DNA from 2 places in the Desulfosporosinus sp. SYSU MS00001 genome. Region 2 is predicted to be linked to the other one. Evidence: riboswitches for the same ligand, from Rfam matches in the RefSeq annotation. Region 2 holds a riboswitch; the other holds the start of a gene.
The links. A riboswitch is a leader RNA that binds a small molecule or an ion and turns the genes downstream of it on or off. The one in region 2 is predicted to bind thiamine pyrophosphate.
Positions count from the first base shown of each region.

Region 1: another riboswitch for thiamine pyrophosphate. It lies ahead of ACPUYX_RS14595 (solute carrier family 23 protein); the one in region 2 lies ahead of ACPUYX_RS06785 (thiamine-binding protein).

Region 1 covers NZ_JBNFTW010000008.1:17,733-25,388, forward strand. The annotation lists gene ACPUYX_RS14570 (thiazole synthase) at 1-609, opposite strand, end outside; gene thiS (sulfur carrier protein ThiS) at 720-911, opposite strand; gene ACPUYX_RS14580 (SDR family oxidoreductase) at 1,043-1,804, opposite strand; gene ACPUYX_RS14585 (acyl-CoA reductase) at 1,820-3,262, opposite strand; gene ACPUYX_RS14590 (CoF synthetase) at 3,281-4,411, opposite strand; gene ACPUYX_RS14595 (solute carrier family 23 protein) at 4,412-5,749, opposite strand; TPP riboswitch at 5,871-5,982, opposite strand; gene ACPUYX_RS14600 (1,4-dihydroxy-2-naphthoate polyprenyltransferase) at 6,179-7,141, shown strand; gene ACPUYX_RS14605 (ATP-binding protein) at 7,118-7,656, opposite strand, start outside.
Region 2 covers NZ_JBNFTW010000003.1:64,612-72,267, forward strand. The annotation lists gene ACPUYX_RS06775 (hypothetical protein) at 1-1,279, opposite strand, end outside; gene ACPUYX_RS06780 (IMP dehydrogenase) at 1,548-3,044, opposite strand; TPP riboswitch at 3,264-3,373, shown strand; gene ACPUYX_RS06785 (thiamine-binding protein) at 3,528-3,821, shown strand; gene ACPUYX_RS06790 (ABC transporter permease) at 3,826-4,608, shown strand; gene ACPUYX_RS06795 (ABC transporter substrate-binding protein) at 4,675-5,757, shown strand; gene ACPUYX_RS06800 (ABC transporter ATP-binding protein) at 5,761-6,522, shown strand; gene ACPUYX_RS06805 (NUDIX hydrolase) at 6,922-7,488, shown strand.

The DNA.
Region 1 (7,656 bases), on a different contig from region 2:
GGCTTCTGCCGCTTGAGAAGGACGCCCTATTCCTGCATCTACAATGATGGGCAGGGATATTTCTTCAATCAAAATGCGAATAAGTTCTCGGGTTTGCAATCCCCGATTGCTTCCTATTGGTGCTCCTAAAGGCATGACTGCAGCGGCTCCCACGCTCTCCAACCTCCTGGCTGTTCCCAAATCAGGGCTCATGTAGGGAAGTACCACAAATCCTTCCTTCACCAACTGTTCGGCAGCAATGAGGGTTTCCGGATTGTCGGGCAAAAGATACCGTTGATCCTGAATAACCTCGATCTTAATCCAATTTCCACATCCGGCAGCTTTCGCCAACCGGGCTATTCGAATTGCCTCCTCCGCCGTACGAGCTCCGGAGGTATTAGGCAGCAATGTAATACCCTTAGGTATGTAATTAAGAATATTTTCTTGAGGGTTTTTCCAGTCTAAACGGCGCAAAGCCATGGTAACAACTTGTGTCCCGGAAGCTTCAATGATTTGCGGAACTAACTCATGGGATGAAAATTTACCTGTACCTGTAAACAAACGGCTTCTGAGTTTTTGGCCTCCGATCTCGAAGGGATCATTAAGCGGTTCACAATTTACTTGCTGCATAGTCTGTCAATCTCCTTTCTCTTCTAACCCTTTCTTTTAACTTTTGTTTAACTTATCTTTTAACTTCGCTATTGGCTTTCCTTTAGACGTTTTAACTCGATCGGGACAAATCAGCCTCCGCCAACAAATTTCAAAATCTCTAATTGATCTCCCTGTTTCAATTCAACACTCACCCAATGTTCTTCAGGAATAATCTCCCCGTTATATTCAATTATCACAGTATTATGGGGAATGTTTTGTCCTTCTACCCATCGTTGCAGACTAATAGTGTCCCTTAATTCTGCCTTTTCACCATTAATCATTATGTTCACAGGCTATCCTCCTTTTGAGGCCAATAAATTAGGTTAAGCTGCCTCTAAATAGTTCCTCTGTTGAACAATCGGTTACGACAAATTACCAATTTTTTGCTTGACCCTGTCCATAAAGCATAGTGTTATTTCATGGTCAGCCCGCCATCGACATAAAGTGTCTGCCCGGTAATAAAGGATGCTTCCTCTGAAGCAAGGAAAGCAACTGTTCCGGCAATATCCTCTGGCCTGGCCAGCCTGCCAAGGGGCGTAAGGCGGATGATTGATTCGCGGACATCCTCCTGTGTATCCCGGCTGGAATCTGTGGGATAAGTGAGACCAGGTGCGACACAGTTCACTGTGATGTTAAAAGGCCCTAATTCTTTGGCCAGACTATGGCTATATCCTAAGACAGCAGCTTTGCCAGTGGTGTAGTCATGATACGGGACTATAGGAAAATTGATCAAATTGGTCACCATATTGATCACGCGGCCGAAGTTTTGACGCTTCATCAGGGGCATAACTGCTTTGCAAGTATTAAATGTCCCTTTCAGGCTGCCATCAATCTGAGTCTGATAATCCTGCCATTCTAATTCCCAGGCTGTTTTGCGCAGTTTAGGGTTAAACGTGTAATGACATAAAGCATTGTTCACCAGCACATCAACTGTTCCAAAACTATCAACGATTTCTTCAACCATCCTTCTGACCGCTTCTTCTTGAGTAACATCCCCTTGAAGTGCAAAACCCTGCCCCCCAAGTGATTGAATATCCCCAACAACTTCCTCCGCCAATTGGGTGTTTCTCAAAAAATTTACAATGACGATTGCCTGAAGTGAAGCAAAGTGTTTGGCTATTGCTCCGCCAATTCCACGACTGGCGCCTGTCACTAAGATCACCTTATCCTTCAAAATAGGTCCTCCTCTTTACTCGACGTCTGGGTCGTATAATTCAGCAAGTTGTTCAGCGCTCCGCTCAATATCTACAAAGCGAACCAGATCTGCTAAATTAAAACGTGCATCATGATGCCATCCCGATACTCCCAAGGTCATCTGACCTATTGCTGTAATCCGGCTTACTCCTTCCTGAGCTAAGCAATGCGCAAGGACCTCAAGCCTCTCCGGAGCGACTGCTATTCCTGCACTCTGCAAATAAGAACGATAGGGCCGCAAGTGACCAAAAGCCTCTTCAAGGCATTGACAGGCAAAAACGTGGATCGTTCGATTGAGAGGGGAGCCTTCAAACCCCGGCCGCCCATGATAGATAACCGTCCACTCTGTTCCTGCCCTGCTTGCATAAACATCAATGTCGGGATTGCTGATTGCCACCGCTTCATAGCGATTGCGCAGAGAACGAATGGAATGGATTTCAGCATCAACTAGCTTGGCCCGCGGACGGCGTTTCTCGTAACGGTCAAGTTCAGAAGCAAGAAACTGAGCAAATTGCTGTGGACTGATTACACCGCCTCTCTCCACGAAAACCAACTGCGGGGATAGACAACTCTGCTGGTCATAGACCGAAACATCATTAGCCAGACGATGTACGGTATCCTGATAGCGGTCGGCTGTCAGAGCTTCCCGACCGATGGCGGCGAAACTAATCTTATGACCGTATCCAAGAACGGGAATCGGCTGTCGTACTTTGTACTTTATTTTTTCTACCGTTTTACTTGAGCCATAGATCACGACCGCATCTGCCCTCTCAAGGAGAACGTCTTCAAATTGAGCACTGCCACCTTTCCAGGGAAGCACGGCCAAACATTCAGCCAAGTTTTCGTCAACTTCGGCTAAGGATTGAGCAAACAAAACCGCCATTAAAGGTTCGGCGGAGGACGTTTTCCCGATCCCGGCAGATTTAAGAAGCAAACCCATGATCATACTCCAAATGGGTAATCCCGGCACATTGCCGGAGAAAAAATGGAGGATAAGTTCCGGTCCATAGGCTCGAGTAAAGCCCCCAGATTTACGGGGACGGAAATTGTCTAACATCCCTGGGTTATCAAACTCCTCATCAAGAAATCGATATAAATCCTTTTTGCGAAATCCCCTCAGAAACCGTTTAAGTTCGAGACGAACTATCTCTGCATCATAACCGGTAATCATGGGAAGCAAGGTTTCAGCTAGTTTGCGCAATGGGTATTGAGGATTTAACCATAAGTGAATAGTTTTATCAATAATCTCAACAATACGCTCAGTTTTTAAATTTGCTAAATACTTGCCGCGGTTCAAACGCAGGCGAGTGCTGAGCTCCATAACCTGAGCGCTGGACAGATTCGGAAATTCCAGGATGTATTCGCCGAAGGTATGTTCCTCATAGCTTTCAATGCAAATCCCTTTAGGAACAAAGCAAGCCAAAATGTGTTGCCCCAATTTACTAACACCTCTTAGTTAACGACTAGTTTGCTCCGCCAGCATTTCATCAATCGCAATGGAGCACCCACGTGCTTCGGAACCTTTAGTTCGTCCCAATAAGACAAAACCATTCTCGGTTTGATACCCTAGGTCTTCGGTCAAGACAGCAACAGCAGAATTCCAGTTGGCTAAATCGTAATGTGCAAGCAATCCTGTTTCTCCAAAAGGAACAGGATTCAACGTATCAGGATTCAACACTTGAAGCCGTGTCCAGGCAGGTCCTATTTTTTCTAAACATACCCGTCCACCCTTAACCTTTGTCGCAATCGTACGATCATAAAGTTGAGAGCTCAACTCCGTCATTCCATACATATTGATGCAAAGTTCTCGTTCAATACTAAAATAGTCCTTAAACCAACTGTATAATTCCTCTGTTGTAACCTCCCTGGCTTGCCCCTTTAATCCCCCTGTGTCAAAAATCCTGCTGTTATTCGGAAGATTAAAGGCTAATCCCTCCGCCCGGCAATAATCCAAAAAGTGTACATAGGCAAAAGTAGCACCCATCAGAAGCACTGGTTCACCTTTAGCTTCACTTTTACGTAAAGCGGATACTAAGCCTGCCATATCAAACCCAGCCTCTTTACTGAAGAAAAAAGCACTGTCCCGAGTTCCATAATGCTTGACGGCCAGGGATAAATACCTGGATAGCGAGGAATTTTCATTGACATCTTCTGCCGGCGACAGAACATAAATCGTCATTTGGTCCCGATCAGGGAGGACATAGTGTTTAAAGGGAGGCACCATGGATGCATCCCAAACTTCAAGAGTCGGATGATAATGACGTCCGCGCTTTTCTTTGTTGGTACTGCCGCTGGTCATAAAAACTGCTTCTGCCTCCTCAATAGGCTCGCAGGCTAGAACTGTTTCTTTGAACATCTGAAAGGGTATCGGGGGGATATCTTCCCACCGTTTAACGGTTAACGGAGATTTGTGACGACGCTGACAGTAACGTTTATAGTGGGGATTCCCTTCATATTGAAATTTAAAGATGTTCAAGGCAAGATCATTAAATTCAGGATCAAGTTCAGCCTCGAGGCTGTGGCAATCTGAGTAAGCATGAATAAACCCTAAAATTTCCTTTACTAATTCTTCTGACCAACCTTTCATTCATAAGTTCTCCTTTCGTCCTCTTTTCCTCAGCCAACCAGGAATCATAACTAAGATAATTTGTAAGATGATGGCCGTTGAAGCCCCGATCATAATTCCATTGGATAAAAAATCTCCCAGATGACCGGTCATTCCTTTTACTGCACCAGGTAAGGATACAGAAAGCAGTATTGAAAATCCCGCTATCATATAATTGGCCTCTGTTTTCTCCATGGTATTAAGGGTGGAAAGGCCGGTATAAATTAACGAAACAGCAGCCGGCAAAAAGATCCCACCCACAACTGCATCGGGAGTTACGGCCAGTAACGCCCCTGCTTTCGGTATAAAGCCAAGTACCAGAAAAATGGCCCCGGCTGTCATAACCGTAAAGCGCGAGCCCACACCCGTCAGACGAAGGAGCCCGACATTCTGGGCATACGCTGTGGTCGGAAAACCGCCTATGAGAGTAGAAATCATAGACCCTGCAGCCTCTCCGGCAAAACCATTGCGGATGCGTTGGGCGTCTAAGCTGATGTCGGCCATTTCCGAGGCCGCATGATAGACTCCCAGTGCTTCAATTACTGCTACGATATAACCAATGAAGAAGGTGACAAAGGCCGTCCCATTAAGTGTTAAAGCACCATAAGGAAGTAATCTTGGAAATCCGAACCAGGCCTTCTCTGCCATGGCCGAAAAATGAATTTGCCCTAAGGCGGCTGCGATGATATCCCCAATTACAAGGGCAATCAAAAAAGCGTAGGTCCGAAAGTACCCTTTGCCAAAAAGCGACAGAATTATGACAACAAGAGCCGTCGGAATTGAAATTGCCAGAATCTGCGGGGCAAGGAAGGTAGACATTCCTTGCGAACCTCCTAAAAATTCATAGAGAGTAAATCCCGAGAGGGCGATTCCCACGGCAATGATCACTGACCCGGTAACGGCTTTAGTAAATAAGGAGCGCAGACGCTCAAGTACCCCAGTGACAGCCAGCAGAAAAACAATGGCCGCACTTAACATAATACTTCCCCCGGCAGCTGGAAGACTGTTGGCCTTACCCGCATTAATCATCAGAGTATCAAAAGCCGCCGATGGACCTTGGACAATCGGCAAACGGGCAAGCCTAGTGGCCTGAGTGAGCGTCACCAGCCCGGCGGCAATAAAAATTGCATTTACCATATTAGCGGCTAGAGCAACTGGAAGACCGATCATAGCGGCAACAAAGATGGGGTCAAGCCAAACATTAGAGACAAAAACATGCTGCAGCCCATATAAGACGTTACGCAAGGGAGGTAATCTTTCCTCAACACCAATCGTCAAAACAGGTATAGATCGTTTATCCTCAGATTCATGATTTTCCACCGGAAACTCTCCTCCATTTACTAAGATCAAAATTCTTTTCTTGGACAACTATCGGCCAGATAAATTTCTATGGGAAAATAAAAAACCGCCCATTAGGAAATGAGCGGTTTACATACCATTAATCATTCAATCATCACTTCCCTCCGCTGGCATTACCCAGATCAGGTTCAAAGGTCGGCAGTGGTATCAACTGCCCTCTCAGCTTACTTCCTTAAGCTCCCTCTTTGAAATTGTATTAATTCTGTAATGAAGATATCACTTTTTAGCGTAATGTTCAAGATTATACAGAAGACAAAATTAACATGATTAGCCGTTAAATACTCTCACAGCTAAATTCCAGTGCTATAATTATATTGCGCAAAGATCACTTGCTAAGCTAAGATTATTTCATAACTTAATCTCAGATGTTTCATATGAAAGGAAAAGATCATGAATACTATGCCTGATACTATGCCCTATTCAACCCCCGAAAAGCCAGGGAAACTAAAAGTTTTATGGAAAATAACTCGACCTCACACTTTAACTGCATCCTTTATTCCCGTATTTATCGGTACATCCTTATCCCTAGGTTATACCGCTTGGCATAAACTCGTTTTTGGGACCATGCTCATGAGCTGTCTGCTCATCCAAATAGCTACAAACTTGTTTAACGAATATTATGATTTTAAACGCGGCCTGGATACGATAGATTCTATTGGCATTGGCGGAGCAATTGTCCGGGAAGGATTCCGGCCCAAAACTGTGCTGCGGCTCGCCTTGGGATGCTACGGTGTTTCCATATTATTTGGCATTTACATTTGTGCTCACAGCAGTTGGTGGTTAGCCTTAATCGGGCTTGTTGGAATGCTGATTGGCTATTTATATACCGGCGGGCCGTTGCCCATAGCCTATACTCCCCTAGGCGAAATTTTTGCCGGCTTACTAATGGGAACTTTTTTTATTCTTATATCATTCTTCGTCCAAACAGGATATATCAACGAGAAAAGTATCCTCGTTTCCATACCTACCGGTATTTTAGTCGGTGCTATTAATATGGCCAACAATATACGCGATCTTGATGGGGATAAGGCTTCGGGCCGAAAGACAATAGCTATTTTAATTGGACATGAACATGCCGTTTTCGTACTCGGAGCTATGTTCGCTGCAGCTTATCTTTGGATCATAGGATTAGTTATTAGAGGGTCGGTCACCCCCTTGCTTCTGATTGTCTTATTAAGCATTCCCAAAGCCATACAAGCAAAAAAAGGGTTTATCGGCAAAAATCAGCCCTCTCAAATGATGCCTGCAGTTCGCGATACAGCTCAAACCAATACAATGTTTGGACTTTTGTTATGTATAGGATTATACATTACGCAAATTTCGGCTATATTAACTAGCCATTTTGGGCACTAATATTGGGAAACATACAAAAAACACTGTTCCTCTAGGATTACTCTTGAAGTTAATTGTCGCGTTATGACGATTAGCAATATCGTAACAAGTACTTAACCCTAACCCTGTTCCATTCTCTTTCGTTGTAAAAAACGGTGTTCCAATATCATTTAAGTATTCTATTGGAATGCCGCCCCCTTCATCCTCGATACATAATACCACCTGACTATTCTCGACATAGGTAGACATACACAATGTTCCCCCCGCTTGCATCGCCTCTAAACCATTACGACACAAATTAAGCACTAGCTGCGAAATCTCATCCGGATTTAGTAAGATCTTAGGCGTTTCTCCGGGCAGAAACTTTATTTGTTTATCCTGAGAAAGAGAATCTGCTTCAAGTAAAGGATACAAGTGTCTTAAAATCTCATTGATATTTAGGTGATCTTGTTCTTTTGGAGAATGACGTGAAAGGGAGAGAAAATCCGAAATAATTTTGTTTGCACGATCAAGCTCATTGATCATGAGCATAAAGG
Region 2 (7,656 bases):
TATCAGTATTGTTAGTCACGTAAATCTCGTTTGTTGAGAGAACTACAGCAACGCCCAATGGGTTAGCGCCTACTGGAACGGTAGCTATAACGGTGTTGGTACTTCCATCAATAGCCGAAACATCACTATCACCAATATTAGCAACGTAAATTCGGTTTGTTGTCGGGTTCACCCCAATACCGTATGGATTAATACCTACCGGAATAGTGGTCATAACCGTGTTGGTATTTCCATCAATGACCGAGGCAGTATTATCGTTGTAATTGGAAACATAAATTCGGTTTACGGAAACCGGAGTCGTTGCTCCGGTAGCTCCTGTTGCACCAGTTTCACCCGTTGCTCCTATGGCCCCGGTGGCTCCGGTAGCCCCGGTAGCCCCGGTAGCTCCTGTTGCACCAGTTTCACCCGTTGCTCCTATGGCCCCGGTGGCTCCGGTAGCCCCGGTAGCTCCTGTTGCACCAGTTTCACCCGTTGCTCCTATGGCCCCGGTAGCCCCGGTAGCCCCGGTAGCCCCGGTAGCCCCGGTAGCCCCGGTAGCCCCGGTAGCCCCGGTAGCCCCGGTAGCCCCGGTAGCCCCGGTAGCCCCGGTAGCTCCGGTAGCTCCTGTTGCACCAGTTTCGCCCGTTGCTCCTATGGCCCCGGTAGCTCCGGTAGCTCCGGTAGCTCCTGTTGCACCAGTTTCACCCGTTGCTCCTATGGCCCCGGTAGCTCCGGTAGCTCCGGTAGCTCCGGTAGCTCCGGTAGCTCCTGTTGCACCAGTTTCACCCGTTGCTCCTATGGCCCCGGTGGCCCCGGTAGCTCCTGTTGCCCCGGTGGCCCCGGTAGCTCCTGTTGCACCGGTTTCACCCGTTGCTCCTATGGCCCCGGTGGCTCCTGTTGCTCCTGTTGCTCCAGTTGCTCCAGTTGCCCCTGTGGTTCCTGTTATTTCAACAGAACCTATTGGATTAAGTTCAGCTGGTAGCACGCGATGGGCTGCAACCAAATCCCCAGCAGCATCTTTTCCCCAAGCAGAGATTTCTATAGCATCAGAGCTAGTTATAAATTGAAATTCAAATTCATCAAACGGCGCAGTATAATCTCTAGTTGCAACCCCCGCCGGTGCCAAAGCAAACAACTCCTGCACATACAGTGTTTTCATAGTTCCTATCACGAAAAAACCTAATATTTCAATGTTAGCAGAAATTGTATCATCATTGGTTATTTTTACAGTGAAAGTTGAGGTGGGTCTTCCACCGGAGACCGGTGTGTTTTCAATCAATCCGGTAGTTAATGAAGCCATAGCTTCGTCTCCTTACCTTTAATTTATTGATAATAATAAAATAAGTTCCTTATCACTATCAGATCCAATAGCTTAAATTCAAAGCATATCCATTTTACAATCCTTGTTCTATTGTATTGTACGAGTTCAATTTTCGTTAATACTTAAGCCGATAATTTTCTATATATTAACACTTTACAATAATTGATGGGCCGTAAAAAAACAAAGCAAAAGACCGAGTCACCCCAGTCTTTTGCTTTGTAGTATTTTTTATAAGTTGCCTAAAATCTTAATAATTATTCTCTTTTAGGATTACATCGTGGGCGCCGCCTTCAATAATACTTGTAGAAGAAACTAACGACATACGGGCTGTTCGCTGTAATTCCTCAATGCTGATTGCTCCGCAGCTGCACATTGTTGATTTGATTTTGCTTAAAGTTCCCTCTAAATTATCTTGTAATCTGCCCGCATAAGGGACATAACTGTCAACGCCCTCTTCGAAATGGAGTTTATCCCCTTCCCCTAAGTCATACCTTTCCCAATTGCGGGCTCGATTAGAGCCTTCACCCCAATATTCTTTGACATAATTGTTGCCGAGTTTGACCTTCTTTGTGGGGCTTTCGTCAAAACGGGCAAAATATCTTCCCATCATGACAAAGTCTGCGCCCATGGCTAAGGCCAGGACAATATGATAATCGTGAACAATTCCGCCGTCAGAACATATGGGGACATATATCCCTGTTTCTTTATAATAGTCATCACGTGCTTTAGCGACTTCAATAACCGCAGTGGCCTGGCCTCTCCCGATGCCTTTTTGTTCTCGGGTAATGCAAATAGAGCCTCCACCGATTCCAATTTTAACGAAGTCAGCTCCGGAGTTTACTAAATACATAAATCCCTCACGGTCAACGACATTGCCGCCGCCAACCTTGACGCTTCCCTGATATTTATTCTTAATATAGGAAATGGTTCTCCCCTGCCACTCGGTAAACCCGTCGGAGGAATCAACACACAGAATATCGGCGCCGGCTTTCACTAATTCGGGGACCCTTGCTTCATAATCTCTCGTATTAATTCCGGCCCCAACGACAAAGCGTTTTTCCGAGTCCAATAATTCATAAGGATTTTCCTTATGATCGTCGTAATCTTTCCGGAATACAAAATAGAGGAGGTTTTGATTTTTATCAATAATGGGCAAGTTGTTCAGTTTGTGCTCCCATATAATATCATTGGCCTCACTGAGACTAATTCCCTCTTGGCCTACGATTAGCTTCGATAATGGGGTCATAAACTCGGAAACTTTTTTATCCAGAACGTCCCGGCTAATCCGATAGTCCCTAGTTGTCACGAGTCCCATTAATCTTGTTGAGGAAGTGCCGTCTTCAGTAATGGCTATGGTCGAATGTCCGGTCTTCTTCTTAAGCTGTATAACATCTTTCAGCGTATGTTCAGGCGTAAGGTTGGCATCACTAACCACAAAACCGGCTTTAAATCGTTTGACTTTCTTAATCATTTCGACTTGTTCCTCTATGGACTGTGAACAATAAATAAAGGAAAGTCCCCCGCATCTTGCTAAAGCAATGGCTAAACTATCGTTAGATACCGATTGCATGATTGCAGATACAAAGGGTATATTTAGCTCCAGAGGGGATTTCTCGCCGCGCTTAAATTTAACCAAAGGTGTTTTGAGATTAACATTACTGGGAATACAGTCTGTCCTTGTCAAATTTGGAACGAGCAAATATTCGCTAAACGTTCTTGACGCATCTTCATAGTAATAAGCCAATTTAAACACTCCCTGTTTTAAAGGTTTCAAACGAAGAATTTTTACTAGTCTATATGAAGAGTTAGGTATTGTCAATCCTAAAACCCTTGAAGACATGATCTATTTTACCATATCAAGATGTGAGGATGGTTGAGCAAATGTTAAAAGTGTTTGAAGCAGGTTTTAATAAACATGCTTGTGCAATCCCCCCATGTGTGCTAATCTAAAGGGAAGGCATAAACTGAATATAACGGGAGCTTAAGAAATTAGGCTGAGAGGGTGGTTAGAGTTACTGCCGACCGAACCTGATCTGGATAATGCCAGCGGAGGAAACGTGTTGAGATAAAGTAAACCGCGCATGTCATGTGCGGTTTTCGTAATTTCTCCAGAAAACGGGCAGAATTTTCGGATGGGAAGTATCTAGTTGATATGCCGAAGGAAATCTGTATCGATAAGGTTTCCGTCTGATTGCTAAATGATACTAATTATAAGGAGTGGTCTGGAGTGGCTAAAATTATGATGGCATTTCAGGTGTTGCCAAAAGTTGAAGACGATCGGCTTTTTGAAGTTGTCGATGAAGCAATCGCTGTTGTGGCAGCCAGTGGTGTAACCTATGAGGTTGGACCGATGGAAACAACCATGGAAGGGGAACCCGATGAACTGTGGGCTATTGTACGAAAGGCACAGGATGCCTGTATAAAAGCTGGTGCCTCTAGGGTTATGACGTATATTAAGATGGACTATAATCCTGGTAAAACGACCATCGAAGAAAAGATCAAAAAATACCGGGAGAAGTAAGGAAATGCCATTGAAATCAGGACGGTTCCAGAGAAAATGGCATGATAGTATTCCGACAATCGTATTTTTGTTGATCTGTTTGGCCCTTTGGCAAATCATTGTCTACTATTTTAAATTGCCTCTCTGGCTGATTCCTTCTCCTATAGCAGTTATGAAAGCCTTTTGGAACACTAGAGAGTTGCTTTGGACACATACGTTGACGACACTTTTTGAAACAACTACAGGGTTCGTTTTGGCAATAGCTTTGGGTTTAGTGGCAGGGGTGGCAATGGTACTTTCGCCTCTAATTAAGCGTTTGTTTTACCCCTTGTTAATTGTGTCCCAAACGGTGCCTCTTATTGCGGTTGCCCCACTTTTGATTCTCTGGTTGGGATATGGCCTGCTGCCTAAAATTGTCACTGTTGTCTTAGTATGTTTTTTCCCAATCGCTGTGAGTTTAATAGAAGGATTAGAAGTCAGTGATGATGACCTGCTTAATCTGCTTAAGAGTATGGGAGCAACACGTTGGCAAATCTTGTATATGATTCGCTGGCCCAATGCTTTACCGTCATTTTTCGCAGGATTGAAGATAGCTGCAACCTATAGTGTTATGGGAGCAGTGATTGGGGAGTGGCTTGGAGCTAGTTCCGGTTTAGGAGTATATTTAACACGTTCGTCGCATTCATTTCGAACGGATCAGGTATTTGCCGCAATTGTTGCTATTACAGTATTAAGCCTATTTTATTTTGTCTTAATCGCGGTAATTCGGCACCTTGCTTTACCTTGGTTACATACTAAGGAAGATTAAAATCGTCAAGTAGAACCTTGTAATATTCCCGGGTTTTAAAGAAGTCGCGGAAAAGGAGTAGGAATTATGATTAAACCATTGTTTAAATCAGAAATTGTGGGAGGACGAAAGAAAATAAAGCAGGTTAAAAAAGTATTAAGTGTAACGCTGGCGGCAAGTTTATGTGCTCTCCTTTTGTTAACCGGATGCAGCACAAGCACGCAGAAAGCAACAGAATCTGCGCAGACAAAGCCGGCAGCTCAGCCAGACAAAGTGACAATTATGTTGGACTGGACACCAAATACAAATCATACGGGCCTCTATGTGGCTAAAGACAAAGGGTATTTTAGCAAGGAGGGCCTGGATGTCCAAATCGTTCCTCCTTCGAGCCAAGGAACGGTGGAACAGTTAGTGGCGACCGGCAAAGCCGATTTCGGAATAAGCGCCCAGGAACAAGTCACCGACGCCCGCGTCCAAGGGCTGCCCTTAGTTTCTATAGCCACAATCTTGCAGCATAACACATCGGGTTTTGCTTCACTGAAGAGTAAGAATATCCAAACTGCGAAGGATTTTGAAGGCAAGACTTACGGCGGTTGGGGTCTGCCGTCGGAGACAGAAACCATTAAAGCCTTGATGGAAAAGGAACATGCAGATTTTAATAAAGTCAAAATGATAAACATTGGAGATGCTGATCCCATTGCCAGTATGTCAAAAGGTTCTATCGATCTGACCTGGATTTTTTATGGTTGGGAAGGGATTCAGGCTGAATTGGCCGGAACACCTCTCAATATGATATGGCTGAAAGATATCAATCCGGCACTTGACGATTATACGCCTGTTTTAGTTACAAGTGAAAAAATGATTCAGGGAAAACCCGATGTTGTTCGCCGCTTCACTCAAGCCGTTAGTGAAGGATACCAATATGCTATTAAAAACCCGGATGATGCGGCTAACATTCTGATTAAGAACGCACCGGAAGAAGATAAGCAGCTTATCAAGAAGAGTCAAGCCTGGATTAGTCAGCAGTATCAGGCTGATGCTTCACAATGGGGTGTCCAGAAATCCTCTGTTTGGCACAATTATGCCCAATGGATGTTTGATCACAAACTACTGGATAAAATGATCGACACAGATAAGGCGTTTACTAATAGCTTCCTGCCCAAGGCTTAGATTATGCTAGTACTTAAAGACGTATCGTTGTCTTATCAGGACGGCGGAAGATCTGTTCTGGATGTTTTGCAAAATATTAACCTTGAGGTAGAAACGGGAAAATTCGTGTCTCTGATTGGTCCTTCCGGTTGTGGAAAGAGTTCGATTTGTAATTTGATCGCCGGAGTGGGGATGCCTGCCCAAGGTGATATTCTCTTAGAGGGTCGCTCCATTAAGGGTATCCCGGGTCAAGTGGGATATATGCCCCAAAAAGATTTACTATTGCCCTGGCGTACGTTGTTGAACAATGTCGCCTTAGGCAGCGACATACGGCGTGAGGATAAACGTAAATCCAGAGAGACAGCACGTCACTGGCTCGATCGTTTTGGCTTGGGTAAGTTTGCGGATCATTACCCGCATCAATTATCCGGTGGAATGCGGCAAAGGGGAGCACTTCTAAGAACCTTCTTATTTGGACAGAACACTCTGATCCTCGACGAACCCTTTGGAGCACTGGACGCCTTGACCCGGCGGGAAATGCAGGAATGGCTTCTTAATGTGTGGAGTCAAAGCCGTCCGACGGTTGTCTTTATTACCCATGATATTGAAGAAGCAATTCTTTTGTCCGATGAAGTTGTTGTTTTAAGTCATAGCCCTGCTCGAATTTTAGATAAGATTCAAGTTCCCTTCTCCAGGCCTCGTGAGCAGGACCTTCTCCTTTCCGGTGAAGCCATTAATATTAAAAAACACTTGTTGGATTTGTTGAATGGAAAAAGGAATGTATAGAATTTATTAATCAGAGAATCCTATTTGTGAAACGTTAAAGGGGGTAAATTGGCTATGGCTAAAAAAACGAACAACAAGTCACGGAAGCCAGATAACACTGAGAAGATTCCCCTTCCCTTTGATTCTGATAAAATTGGAAAAGATGTTGCCAAAGACCGGGTTTAATCCCGGTCTCTTTTACTATCAGGAAGAATAAACCTTCTGAGCGAAGGCAGCCCCTGGCCATGCCGAATGTCTCGACGCTGTGTCAATTTTAAGTGATGTAATGCAATGTTTATATAATTGAAACCGCTTTGTGTTAGGATAAGGAAAAATAAGGGGTATTTTTGGCAAGGAAGATTAATCTGGTTTTAGTTATCAGAATTAGTTATTAGAAGTTATAAAGAAAGAGTGGGGACCATGCTTGAATTAATAAAACAATATTCTCCCTATAATGAACAAGAAGCGAAGGATAAAGAGGTCTTCTTATTTTGCGCTGAAGTATTTAAAGATATTTTGACAAGGAACAATGAAGTAGCACATATTACCTGTTCAGCCTTTACGGTCAACAGTCGCAAAGATAAAGTGCTTATGATCCATCATAATATTTATAACTCCTGGTCATGGATAGGAGGCCATGCTGACGGGGATGAAGATTTATTGGCTGTGGCAATAAAAGAACTGCAGGAAGAGACGGGCGTAAAGACTATTCGTCCAGTTTCCAACGATATTTTTTCCTTGGATATATTAACTGTTTTAGGGCACATAAAACGCGGACTTTATGTATCCCCTCACTTGCATTTATCCGTTGCGTTCTTAATCGAAGGGGATGAAAAGGATTTGCTTAGGGTTAAGGAAGATGAAAACAGCGGCGTTAAATGGATTCCGTTAACTGAAATCAACACCTATAGTACCGAACCTCATATGCATAAGGTCTATACGAAACTAATAGCTAAAATCAAGGATTTGCCGAATTTTCCCGCTTAATTTGTAAACAAAGTATTGAAGGCTTGTTGCTTCGTGAAGCAAACAGTTTCTTAATACATCTGCACTTTATGAAACTGATAGGCCTTTTTATAATCTTCAAATGGAACCGCGAGCTCCTAAGAAGGAGCTCGCAGATAATGTTTAACCCGTCAGCAAATCGTCCTCTTC